Linked DNA regions of Rhodobacter capsulatus SB 1003. The protein of the gene in region 1 interacts with the protein of each later gene in a pairwise test. Links are inferred from orthologs where the notes say so. Each region holds a gene or a part of one and is shown on either strand. Other genes may lie near its edges.

Region 1 (7,347 bases):
GTTTTCTTTTGGTCCTCCGCCGCGCCAAAGAAAAAGGCCGCCCCGAAGGACGGCCCGTTTCGAAATGCCGGAAGGCTCAGATGCCTTCGCCGACGAAGGCCTTTTCCACCACGAATTCGCGCGGCTCGGAATTGGCGCCCTCGCGCAGGCCGTAGCTTTCCAGAACCTTCATCACATCGACGTTGAAGGCAAGCGAGCCGCAGACCATCGCCCGGTCGGTTTCCGGGTTCATCGGCGTGATCCCCAGATCCTCGAACACCTTGCCCGAGGCGAGGTTGTCGGTGATCCGGCCCATGTGATGGAACTCTTCGCGCGTGGTGGTCGGGTAGTATTTCAGCTTGCCCTCGACCAGCTCGCCGATCAGCGGGTCCTCTTGCAGCGCCTCGACCAGCTGGCGGCCGTATTCCAGCTCGGCCACCGTGCGGCAGGTGTGCATCATGATGACTTCGTCGAATTTCTCATAGGCCTCGGGCTCGCGCATCAGCGAGGCGAAAGGCGCAATCCCGGTGCCGGTGGCCAGGAACCACAGCCGTTTGCCGGGCAGAAGCGCGTCGATCACCAGCGTGCCGACGGGTTTCGGGCGCAAGATGATCTGCTCGCCCACCTTGATGTGCTGCAGACGCGAGGTCAGCGGGCCATCGGGCACCTTGATCGAGTAGAATTCGAGCTCTTCGTCCCAGGCGGGCGAGGCGATCGAATAGGCGCGCATGATCGGCTTGCCGTTGTCATCCAGCAGCCCGATCATCACGAATTCGCCCGAGCGGAAGCGCAGCGTCTGCGGACGCGTGACGCGGAACGAAAACAGCGTGTCGGTCCAGTGCCGGACAGAGGTCACCGTCTGCGCATCGGGCAGGACTTTCGCGGGGGCAATCGGCGTGGTCTCGTTCACGGTCGTCTCGTCTTTGAGGCCCGAAGGGGCGATGAAGAAGCGCCGCACCGGCGCATGCGAAGGCGCGGCAGGAAACATGCGCCGCAATTACCACAAAAGGCGGCGGCGTGCCATGACTATGGGCAGATGCCGCCTGCGACCTTTCGCGTCAAGCGATCACGCTGTCGCAACCGAGCCGAACAGCCGCGCGCGATAGTCATGCGCCTGCCAGTCGGCGCGGGCGAGCCACTGCGCCTCGCCCTGCCGGGCGGCCAGATCTTCGGGGATCTCCACCTCGTCAAAGCCGGACCGCCGCGCCATGCCGTATTGATCGGCGATGATCGGCCCGCTGGCGCGCAGCCGCCCCGTATAGCCCGCGTCGCGGATCAGCCGGCCAAGGGTGAAGCCGCGCCCGTCCGAAAAGCTGGGGAAAAGCACCTTGACGAGCTCTGCCCCCGCGATCAACCCGGCCAGCGCCTCGGGGGCGGTGGTGGGGGGAACCTCGACGGCCACCCCGGTGAAATCCTCGGGCGCAAAGCCCGTATCGCGCACGATCACGCTCATGCCACCTTGTCCTTGTCGCTGCCTTCGGTTGCGTCCTCGGCCGGTTTGACCCGCACCATCTTGCCGCCGATGAAATGGATGCCGCATTCGGTCTTTTGCGAGCCGCGCCAACGGCCTGCGCGCGGATCTTCGCCCGGTTTCACCGGCGAGGTGCAGGGCGCGCAACCGATCGAGGGATAGCCCTTGGCCACCAGCGGATGCCGGGGCAGGCGGTTTTGCACCATGTATTCTTCCAGATCCTCGCGCCCCCAATGCGCCAGCGGATTGATCTTCATCCGGTTGGGGGTTTCGACTTCAAAGAAATCGATCTCGGCCCGGGTCGCGCCCTGATAACGCTTGCGCCCGGTGATCCAGGCGTCAAAACCCGCAAGCGCGGTTTCCAGCGGCACGGTCTTGCGCAGATTGCAGCAGGCATCGGTGTTGAACTGATAAAGCGTGCCGTCGGGGTCATCCAGCGCCAGCGCGGCCTTGGTCGCGCGGATGGTGCGAATCTCCGACAGGCCCAGTTTCGAGGCGACCTCCTGCTGATAGGCGAGCGTTTCCGGAAACAGCATCATCGTGTCGACGAAAAGCACCGGCGTCGCCGGGGCGATCAAGGAGACCATGTGCAAAAGCACGACCGATTCCGCGCCGAACGAGCTGACCATCGCCACCCGCCCGGTGTCGGGATCGGCCAGCGCCTTTTCCATCACCGAAATGGCGGCGTGATGCCGGTAGCGCTCGTTCAGCCCCGCAACGCGGGGGCCGATGTCAGGCAGCATCTTGGGCCTCGTCATAAAGCGCGGCGCGGAAGGGCTCGCGGCCAAGCCGGTGCAGCGCGGCAAGGAAGGTTTCGCCCTCCGAAAGCCGAAGCGTCAGATAGGCACGCACCAGCCGCTCGATCGCCGGGACAACCGCGTCATAGGCAAAGCCCGGCCCCATCTTTTCGCCGATCGCGGCTTCGGGGCCCTCGGCACCGCCAAGGGTGATCTGGTAATTCTCGGCCCCGGCGCGATCAAGCCCAAGGATGCCGATGGCGCCCAGATGGTGATGACCGCAGGCATTGATGCAGCCAGAGATTTTCAGAGGCAGCGGCCCGATGGTTTCGACCAGCCCCAGCGTCTCGAAATGCTGCGCGATCTCTTGCGCGAGCGGGATCGAGCGGGCGGTGGCCAGCGCGCAGTAATCCATCCCCGGGCAGGCGATCATGTCGGAAATCAGCCCGACATTCGCCGCCGCCAGCCCGACCTTGCGCAGCGCGGCATGAAGGGCGGGCAGATCGGCGCGCGCGACATGGGGCAGAACGATGTTCTGCATGTGGGAAATCCGCAGCTCGCCGTAGCCATGCAGATCGGCCAGATCGGCAACGGCCCGCATCTGCGCCGCCGAGACATCGCCCGGTTCCTCGCCCGGGGTCTTGACCGAGATCGTCACCACCGCATGATCGGGGCGCTTGTGATCGGTGACCGAGTGCTTGACCCAGGCCGCGAAAGCCGGGTCGGTGACCTGCGCCGCGGCAAAGGGGGCGGGGTCTTTCGCGACCAGATCGGGCAGGGCGAAATGCGGGGTGATTTCCGCCAGAAGCGCCTGATCGGCGCCGGTGAATTGCGGGCGGATACGCTCGAATTCCTGCTCTACCAGATCGCGGAAGGGCTCGATCCCGGTCTCGAAGACGGTGATCTTGATCCGCGCCTTGTATTTGTTGTCGCGCCGCCCGATCAGGTTGTAGGCGGCCAGGATCGCCTCCAGATAGGGCAGCAGATCGGCTTTCGGAAGGAAATCGCGCAGCTCGGGCGCCAGCATCGGCGTGCGCCCCAGCCCGCCGCCCACCAGCACGCGAAAGCCGGTTTCGCCCCCGCGCTGGATCAGTTGCAGCCCGACATCATGGGCGCGGATCGCGGCGCGGTCCTCCGGGCTGCCGGTGATCGCGATCTTGAACTTGCGCGGCAGGAACTGGAATTCGGCATGATCCGAGGACCATTGCCGGATCAGCTCCGCATAGGGGCGGGGGTCTTCGATTTCATCCGCGGCGGCCCCGGCAAAGGCGTCGGTCGTGACGTTGCGGATGCAATTGCCCGAGGTCTGGATCGCATGCAGCCCGTCATCGGCGAGCCGCTCCAGAATGTCGGGCGTGTCGGTCAGCTTGATCCAGTTGAACTGGATGTTCTGGCGGGTGGTGAAATGGCCATAGCCGCGGTCGAACCGGTCGGCCACATCGGCGAGCGCCCGCATCTGGTTCGACGAGAGCGTGCCATAGGGGATGGCGACGCGCAGCATGTAGGCATGCAGCTGCAGATAAAGCCCGTTCATCAGCCGCAGCGGGCGGAATTCCTCCTCGGTCAGGCTGCCGTCCAGCCGTCGCGCCACCTGATCGCGAAACTGCGCCACGCGGTTGCGCACGAAGGCTTCGTCGAAGTCGGAATATTCATACATGTGCGGCGTCCTTGGCGGCGGCTTCTTTCGTCGGGCGGATCGAGGGGCCTTTGGCGCGGAACTGCTCGCGCAGCGCCACCGGCACCGGGCCCTGCGGTCCTTGCGTCACATCCACCAGATAGACGCCCACCGCAACCGTCGTGTGACCCATCGCGGAAAGCAGGCGCAGCTGCGCCTCGGCCTCGTCGGTCAGCACTTCGGCTTCTGCAATGTCACGCACCCAGGTCTCGGCGGCCGAGAAATAGACGACGTGACCGGCGCGCAGATCATTGGCGCTGACGACTTTCGGAACGAAGGAACGACTCATATCACGGCCTCGAGCGATTGGGCGGCGGCCGCGCGCGGGGCGAGACCGAACAGGATGACGGCGGGACCTTCCAGACGCGCGGCGGCGGCGGGCAGATCGGCCAGGGTGGTGGCGATCACGCGCTCCTCGGCGCGGGAAACATTTTCTACGAGCGTGACCGGCGTCGTGGCAAGGGCGCCGTGCATCATCAACCGCCCTTGCAGGAACCTTGCGGCCTTCTTGCCCATGTAGATCGCGGCAACGGCGCCCGGACGGGCAAGGCCCGCCCAATCCGCCTCGGCGAAACCGGCGACGTCATGGCCGGTGATCAGGCGCAGCTCGCGGTTGCGGCCGCGCTCGGTCAGGCTTTGCCCAAGGCCTGCCGCGGCGGCCGAGGCGGCGGTGATCCCGGGCAGGACGGTGAAGCCGATCCCGGCAGCTTCAAGCGCGTCCAGTTCCTCGCCCAGACGGCCGAAGACGCCCGGATCGCCGGATTTCAGCCGCAGCACATTGCGCCCGGCCTGCGCAAAGCCCAGCATCAGCGCGATGATCTCCTCCTGCGGCATATGGGCGCCAAAGCCGGTCTTGCCGGTCTCGATCACCTCCGCCTGCGGTCCGGCCAGCGCCAGCACCTCGGCCGAGACCAGCCGGTCATGCAAGATCACATCGGCCGCAGCCAGCGCCCGCGCCACCGCCAGCGTCAGATGATCCGCACAGCCCGGACCGGCCCCTGCCAGGGTGACATGGCCAGTGCGATGGTCCGTGCGGCGGGGGGCTTGGGTCTCGGAGGTGCGAAGGATCTGGGTCATGGTGGTCTCCTTTCGCGCAATATAGGAAATTTTTCCCCGTGAGCGCCATGCCCCCTTGCGAATAAGGAACTTCGTTTTCTATCCTGGCTCCGACAGAGGATATTTCCTGCAAAACGGGGGAAAAGGCGAATGGCGGTCCGGTTGGACGAGATGGATCGGAAGATCCTGTTTCAGATGCAGGAAGACGCGAGCCAGTCGCTCGACGAGATCGCGCGCAAGGTGGGCTCGTCGAAGACCCCGGTGTGGAACCGGATCCGCAAGATGAAGGATCTGGGCGTGATCGGGCGGCAGACGGTGCTGCTCGACGCCGAGGCGCTGGGGCTGGAGGCCTGTTTCTTCGTGCTGATCCGGACCTCGGAACACGAAGCCGACTGGCAGCGCCGGTTTCTGGCGACGCTGCGCGCGCGCCCCGAGGTGCTGGAAGCGCATCGGCTGGCGGGCGATATCGACTATATCCTGAAGGTGCGGGTGAAGAACGCGCGCGCCTATGATCTGTTTTATCAGGCGCTGATCTCCGAGGTGAAGATCTACAACGTCACAGCACTTCTGAGCATGGAAGAGATCAAGTCGACGACGATTCTGCCGGTGTGACCCGGTCGGGCCGGGCAGGGGGGCGCTGCCCCCTCTGGCCTCGCGGCCATTCACCCCCCGGGATATTTGGAGCAAGATGAAAAACAACCGGAGCTGATTTCATCTTGCTCCAAATATCCCGGGGGTCTGGGGGCAGCGCCCCCAGCCTCGCCTCAGGCCGCGTCGAGCGCGCTCAGGATCGCGCCGAAATCGGCGGCCTTGAGCGAAGCGCCGCCCACCAGCGCGCCATCGACATTCGAGGTGGCAAAGATCTCGGTCGCGTTCGAGGGTTTCACCGAGCCGCCGTAAAGAAGCCGCATGCCTTCGCCCTCGGCGCCGAAGCGCGCGACCAGTTCCGCGCGCAGGAAATCATGCACTTCGGCGATCTGTTCCAGCGTCGGCGTGCGGCCGGTGCCGATCGCCCAGACGGGTTCGTAGGCGATGACAGTATTCGCCGCGGTGGCGCCGTCCGGAACCGAGCCCGCCAGCTGCGCGCCGACCAGTGCCAGCGTCTCGCCCGCATCGCGCTGCGCTTCGGTCTCGCCAACGCAGATCACCGCGACCAGACCCGCGGCGCGGGCAGCGGTGGCCTTGGCGCAAACCATCTCCGAGCTTTCGCCATGATCGGCGCGGCGTTCGGAATGGCCGAGGATCACATGGGAGGCGCCGCAATCGGCCAGCATTTCGGCCGCGATGTCACCGGTATGCGCGCCCGCGGCCTTCATGTGGCAATCCTGCCCGCCGACCGCGATCCTGCCCGCCGCCGTCGCCACCATCGCCGCGACCAGCGTCGCGGGCGGGCACAGCAGAACTTCGGATTTCGGATCGGGATGCGCCGCGATCAGCGCCGCCACTTCGGCCAAGCTTGCCTTGGTGCCGTTCATCTTCCAGTTGCCCGCGGCCAATTTTCTGCGCATTCCTGCCTCCTTGCCAAAGTCGGGCGCAGATTAGGCAGGCGCGCGGCCCGTGCAAGCAAGAAATGGGCCTCAGCCCGCGGGCGCGTCGCGGAACTTCACCGATTCGCCGCAGCCGCAGCTTTCGACCACATTCGGGTTGCGGAACTTGAAGCCCGATTCGAGCATCGTTTCCTCGTAGTCGATTTCGGTGCCCAGCAGGAACATCTGGGCCAGCGGCGCGATCAGCACGCGGGCCGGGCCTTCCTCGACGACGATATCCATCGGATCGGCCTCGGAGGCGATTTCCATCGTGTATTCCATGCCCGCACAGCCGCCCTTCTTGACGCCGATGCGGAACCCGGCGGCGCCTTCGCGCGCCATCAGCTCGGCGATCTGGGCGACGGCCGCGGGGGTCAGGGTGACGGGGGGCTTGCCGGGGAGTGCGAACATGGGGGGCTCCTTTCGCCTCAAGATAGGCGTGCGGGGGCGGTCCGGCAAGCGGCCGGGCCGCCCGGAGAGATCAGGGCAGGGCGGGATAGTCGGTGTAGCCCTCGGCGCCGCCGCCATACATCTGCGCCAGCCGCAGCGGGTTCCATTCGGCGTTCCGTTCCAGCCGCGCCACCAGATCGGGGTTGGCGATGAAGGGCTTGCCAAAGGCCACCGCGTCGGCCGTGCCCGTTGTCACCGCGGCCAGCGCGCTGTCACGATCGTAGCCGTTATTGGCGACATAGGGCGCGCGGATCGCCTCGCGCAGCGCTTCCAGCTCGCCCGCGGGCCAGTCGCGCGGGCCACCGGTCTGACCCTCGACCATATGGACAAAGGCCAGCGGCCGGTCGTTCAGCGCGGCGATGGCGGCGCCGAAGAGCGCGGGCGTGTCGCTGTCGAGGCCGATATTGTTGGCGTTCGAGAAGGGCGAGAGCCGCACGCCGACCCGCCCCGGGC
Region 2 (5,207 bases), 1.3 Mb from region 1 along the record:
GCGATTCTGGCGGCGCTGCGGGACGCGGTGGCCACGGGCAAGCGGCTGCGCGCGGTCAGCCAATGCGAGGCGGGCGGGCTGGCGCCGGGGGCCTATGCGGCCGGGGCGGCGCTGTGGGCCGCGGGCGTCGAAAACGGCGGCAAGGAAACACCCGAGGCGGCGCTGATCCGGCTTTGGCTGTCGTGACGGCAAAAGGGGCCCCGAAGGGCCCCTGTCGTCGCCTCTTGCGGGCTTATTTTGCGGGCGCGGTGGCGCTCAGCACGGCGGCGGCGACGGCTTCGACCGGTTTGCCCGAGGCGGTGCCGACGGCGGCCAGCGTGTCCCCGGGCCCGGTCACTTTCAGCCCGGCCTCGCTCAGCTTCGCCGCCAGCGTCGCGCCATCGGTGCCGAAAACCGGCGCCACATCGGCGATTTTCGCATTCATCACCGCCATCGCCAGCGCGAATTGCGGCGGACCCGACCGCCCCTCGCCCGAGGGGATCGCGAAGGGGATCGAGATCACCAGCGACACGACCAGCGCAATCCACATCGGCGCGCGCTTGACGTAATTGGTGACCGAGCGCCAGTTCTTCCAGACATGCAGCACGAAGGGCAGGATCAGCACCATCGACAGGATCTCGTGCATCTCGTGGAAGGTCGATTGCCCGACATGGAAAAAGAGCGCGACACCGGAAATCAGCGAGACCAGAAACAGCCCGGTGATGAAGGGCGTCGCATAGCGGTTGAAAAGATCGTTCATGACAGTGCTTTCTGTGGGGCCGGGTCATCCCTGAAGGATCAGGCCCGGGTGCCTTGGGAGGGGTCAGGTGTAAAACGCGAATGGCCGCAACTTTCGTCGCGGCCATCGGTCGAAAGGCGCAATCCCGGCTGCGGCAGGCTGTCACACCGGCTTTGCCGCCAGCTGCACCAGTCGCAAACAGACCTGCGTCGCCTTCTCCATGTCCTGCACCGAGACCCATTCCAAAGGCCCGTGAATGTCCTGCATGCCGGTGAAGATATTCGGGCAGGGCACGCCCATTTCCGTCAGCCGCGAGCCGTCGGTGCCGCCGCGGATCGGCACCGACAGCGGCTCGATCCCCTCGGCCCGGCAGGCCTTGCGGGCCAGATCGACCGGGGTCATGTCCTGTTCCAGCCAATAGCGCATGTTGCGGTATTGCGGCTTGATCGTGCAGGTGATTTCCGCCCGCGGCTCGGTCGCCGCCACCGCGGCGCAGACTTGTTGCAAGAGCGCCCCCCGCGCGGTGAGGCCATCAAGCTCGAAATCGCGCAGGATGATCGAAAATTCGACCTCGGCCGCGGTGCCGGCGATGTTGGTGATGTGCCAAAAGCCCTCGCGGCCGTCCACCACCTCGGGGGTTTGGGTCGCCTGCGGCAGCATCTCGATGATCTTCGCGGCCAGATGGAGCGCATTCACCATCTTGCCCTTGGCAGTGCCCGGATGGGTCGACACGCCCTTGACCTTCACCTTGGCGCCATCGGCCGAGAAGCTTTCATATTCGATCTCGCCCACCGCGCCGCCATCGAGCGTATAGGCGAAATCGGCGCCCAGATCCGCGGGCAGGCGGGCGTCGACGCCGCGGCCGATTTCCTCGTCCGGGGTGAAGGCGATCCGCAGTTTCCCATGCGGGATCTGCGGGTTGGCGATCAGATGCTCGGCCATCGTCATCAGGATCGCCACCCCCGCCTTGTCATCGGCGCCCAGCAGCGTCAGCCCGGAGGCGGTGATCAGGTCATGGCCCAGCTTCTCGCCCAAGTAAGGGTTGGCGGCGGGCGAATTCACCAGACCGGGGGCATCGGGGTAAGTGATCTCGCCGCCGTTGTAGCCGCGAATGACCCGCGGTTTCACGCCTGCCGCGTGATAGGCGGGGGCGGTGTCCATATGCGCCAGCATGCCGATCACCGGGCCTTCGGCCGTTGCGGGCACGGTGGCCAGCACGGCGCCATAGTCGGTCACCGTCACCTCGGCGGCGCCGATCCGGGTCAGCTCCTCGGCCAGCATCCGGGCCAGGTTCAGCTGAATCGCGGTCGAAGGCGAGGACGGGCTTTCCTCGTCGCTTTGGGTGTCGACGGCGGCGTAGCGGCACAGGCGCTCTTCAAGGCGGGGGCAGAATTCGGTCATGTCGGACTCCTTTTGCGCAATGGGACGCGACCGGGCGGAAGTGTCAAGGCTTGCCCCCTCGCGGCGGGGCGGCTACATCACGCTTCCGGCCGAACGGAGGACCCCATGGACACCGCCACCCGCATTGCCCGCACCATCGCCGAGGAAATCGCCGCGACCCCCGCGCAGGTCACCGCCGCGGTGGGACTGCTTGATGAAGGCGCGACGGTGCCCTTTGTCGCGCGTTACCGCAAGGAGGTGACGGGGGGGCTGGATGACACGCAGCTGCGCAAGCTCGCGGAACGGCTGGAATATCTGCGCGAACGCGAGGCGCGGCGGGCGGCGATTGTCGCCTCGATCACCGAACAGGGCAAGATGACGGATGAGCTGGCGCTGGCCTTGGCCCGGGCCGAGACCAAGGCGGAGCTTGAGGATCTGTATCTGCCCTACAAGCCCAAACGCCGCACGAAAGCGATGATCGCGCGGGAAAACGGGCTGGGGCCGCTGGTCGAGGCGATCTTTGCCGACCGCAAGGCAGCGCCGGAAAAGCTGGCCGAGGGCTATCTGTCCGAGGCTGTTGCCACGGTGAAGGAGGCGCTGACCGGCGCGCGGGAAATCGTCGCCGAAGGGCTGGTGGAAAACGCCGCGCTGCTGGGGTCCTTGCGCGACTTTCTGGCGCGCGAGGCCGTGATCACCGCGAAGCTGGTCGAGGGGCAGGCGGAAAAGGGCGCGAAATTCTCGGACTACTTCGACCACCGCGAACGCTGGGCCGATGTGCCCAGCCACCGCGCGCTTGCCATGCTGCGCGGCTCGAATGAAGGCGTGCTGACGCTCGATATCGGCCCCGACGAGGACGGCGTCGCCCGCGCCGAGGCGATGGTGGCCGCGGCGCTGGACGCCAAGACCCAGGCGCCGGGGGATGTCTGGCTGCGCGGCGTGGCGGGCTGGACCTGGCGGGTGAAGCTGAGCCTGTCGATGATGCTGGATCTGCTCTCGGACATGCGCGGGCGCGCGCAGGACGAGGCGATCAAGGTTTTCTCCCGCAATCTCAAGGATCTGCTGCTGGCCGCCCCGGCCGGGGCGAAGACGACTTTGGGGCTGGATCCGGGCATTCGCACCGGTTGCAAGGTTGCGGTCGTCGATGCGACGGGCAAGCTGCTGGCCACCGAGACCGTCTATCCCTTCCCGCCGAAATCCGATCTGCGCGGCACGCAGGCGGCGCTGATCCGGCTGATCACCGCGCATAAGGTGGACCTCATTGCCATCGGCAATGGCACCGCCAGCCGCGAGTCCGAGCGGCTGGTGGCGGAAACGCTGAAACTGCTGCCCGCTTCGGTGAAGCCGCCGACCAAGGTTGTCGTGTCCGAAGCCGGGGCCTCGGTCTATTCGGCGTCCGAACTGGCGGCGAAGGAATTCCCCGATCTCGACGTGTCGCTGCGCGGCGCGGTGTCGATTGCGCGGCGGTTGCAGGACCCCCTGGCCGAACTGGTGAAGATTGAGCCGAAGTCCATCGGCGTCGGCCAGTATCAGCATGACGTGGATCAGTCGAAGCTGGGCCGGGCGCTGGAAGGCGTCGTCGAAGATGCGGTGAACGCGGTGGGCGTCGATCTCAACACCGCCTCGGCGCCGCTTCTGGCGCATATCTCGGGCCTCGGGCCGGGGCTGGCCGAGGCGATTGTCGCGCATCGCGATGCCAATGGCGCCTTCAAAAGCCGCAAGGAATTGCTGAAAGTGTCCCGCCTTGGGCCGCGGGCGTTCGAGCAATGCGCGGGGTTCCTGCGCATCACCGAAGGTACCGAGCCGCTCGATGCCTCCTCGGTCCACCCCGAGGCCTATGATGTCGCCCGCGCCATCGTGAAGGCCTGCGGCCGCGATATCCGCGCGCTGATGGGCGACAGTGCGGCGCTGGCGAAACTGCGCCCGCAGGAGTTTGTCACCGAGAAATTCGGCCTGCCCACCGTGCGCGACATTCTGGCGGAACTGGAAAAACCCGGTCGCGACCCGCGGCCCAGCTTTGTCACCGCGACCTTTGCCGAGGGGGTCGAGGATATCAAGGACCTGAAACCGGGCATGCAGCTGGAAGGCACGGTGACGAACGTCGCGGCCTTTGGCGCCTTTGTCGATATCGGCGTGCATCAGGACGGGCTCGTCCACATCAGCCAGCTGGCCGACCGTTTCGTCAAAGACCCGCATGAGGTCGTCAAGGCCGGTGATGTGGTCAAGGTCCGGGTGACCGAGGTCGATGTGGCAAGGAAGCGCATCGCGCTGACGATGCGCAAGGATGGCGGCACTTCCGCGCGCGAGGACCGGGCCGCCCGCGGGCCGGAGCCGCAAAAGGGCCCGAAGGGGCGCCAGCCGATGTCGGCCGGGCCGAAGACGAGCCAGGCCACCGGCGGTTTCGGCGCGGCGCTGCTTGATGCGATGAAGAAACGCTGAGGGGGTCCCCCCTCAGCTCACTGCCGCGCGGCCATGGCCGATGGCGGACTGCATCGTGCGCACGACCACAAAGGCATCGCGCAGATGCGAGCGTTCCAGATCGCTGAGGTCCGAGGGAGCGAGGAAATTGTCCGCCGCCCGCCCGGCCTTGATCAGAACCGCCTGATTTTCCAGCCGCATCGTCGCGATCAGATCATAGGCCTCGATCAGATCGCGGGCGCCTGCGGCCGAAACCACCCCGGCTTCCTCGGCCGCCTTCAGCCGGGCACGGGTGTTCGTGGGCAAAAGCCGCCCCTGCAGCGCATAGATCCGCGCAAGGTCCACCACCGGCACCACCCCGTTCATCTTCATGTCGATGTGGTTCCTGTGCTCGCCCGAGCGGATCGTGGCGAAGCTGCGAATGAGGCCAAGGGGCGGCGCGTGTTTCAGGGCCGCCGCCGTCATGTGCATGACAAAGACCGAATTCTGCGCCGCCATCGCCAGAGTTTCCGCCCGCAGATCCTCGAACATCGCGATGCCGCCGCCGCCGATCGGGCGCAGATCGAACATCACCGAGGCCAGCATCTGCGCCTCCGGGTCGGGGCGCGAAATCCAGCCCGCGAAATAATCGCGCCAGACCCGCAGCGGCTGGCACCAGCGCGGATTGGTCGCCATCATCTCGCCCGGGCAATGC

What was found. Proteins that work in one complex are often made in the same cells at the same time.
Region 2: the proteins of tpiA (region 1) and pepT interact in binary tests that used the Escherichia coli proteins (3 or more experiments, as listed by UniProt). The link is inferred for Rhodobacter capsulatus SB 1003 from one-to-one orthologs.

The regions. Positions count from the first base shown.
Region 1 is NC_014034.1:1,724,097-1,731,443, forward strand. Bases 4,555-7,347 are described here. They hold tpiA (triose-phosphate isomerase), read right to left. Parts: upstream 6,427-7,347; coding sequence 5,683-6,426; downstream 4,555-5,682. Other genes in these bases: cobA (uroporphyrinogen-III C-methyltransferase), read right to left, coding at 4,555-4,939; RCAP_RS07920 (Lrp/AsnC family transcriptional regulator), read left to right, coding at 5,069-5,530; RCAP_RS07930 (HesB/IscA family protein), read right to left, coding at 6,496-6,855; RCAP_RS07935 (alkene reductase), read right to left, coding at 6,926-7,347. In the rest of the region: RCAP_RS07890 (ferredoxin--NADP reductase), read right to left, coding at 77-967; RCAP_RS07895 (DUF934 domain-containing protein), read right to left, coding at 1,046-1,432; RCAP_RS07900 (phosphoadenylyl-sulfate reductase), read right to left, coding at 1,429-2,193; RCAP_RS07905 (nitrite/sulfite reductase), read right to left, coding at 2,183-3,844; RCAP_RS07910 (DUF2849 domain-containing protein), read right to left, coding at 3,837-4,151; more of cobA, read right to left, coding at 4,148-4,554. UniProt on the Escherichia coli protein: Involved in the gluconeogenesis. Catalyzes stereospecifically the conversion of dihydroxyacetone phosphate (DHAP) to D-glyceraldehyde-3-phosphate (G3P).
Region 2 is NC_014034.1:379,848-385,054, forward strand. What follows is about bases 1-2,801. They hold pepT (peptidase T), read right to left. Parts: upstream 2,120-2,801; coding sequence 881-2,119; downstream 1-880. Other genes in these bases: RCAP_RS01805 (asparaginase domain-containing protein), read left to right, coding at 1-186; RCAP_RS01810 (hypothetical protein), read right to left, coding at 233-739; RCAP_RS01820 (Tex family protein), read left to right, coding at 2,225-2,801. Also shown: more of RCAP_RS01820, read left to right, coding at 2,802-4,534; RCAP_RS01825 (DUF294 nucleotidyltransferase-like domain-containing protein), read right to left, coding at 4,547-5,207. UniProt on the Escherichia coli protein: Cleaves the N-terminal amino acid of tripeptides.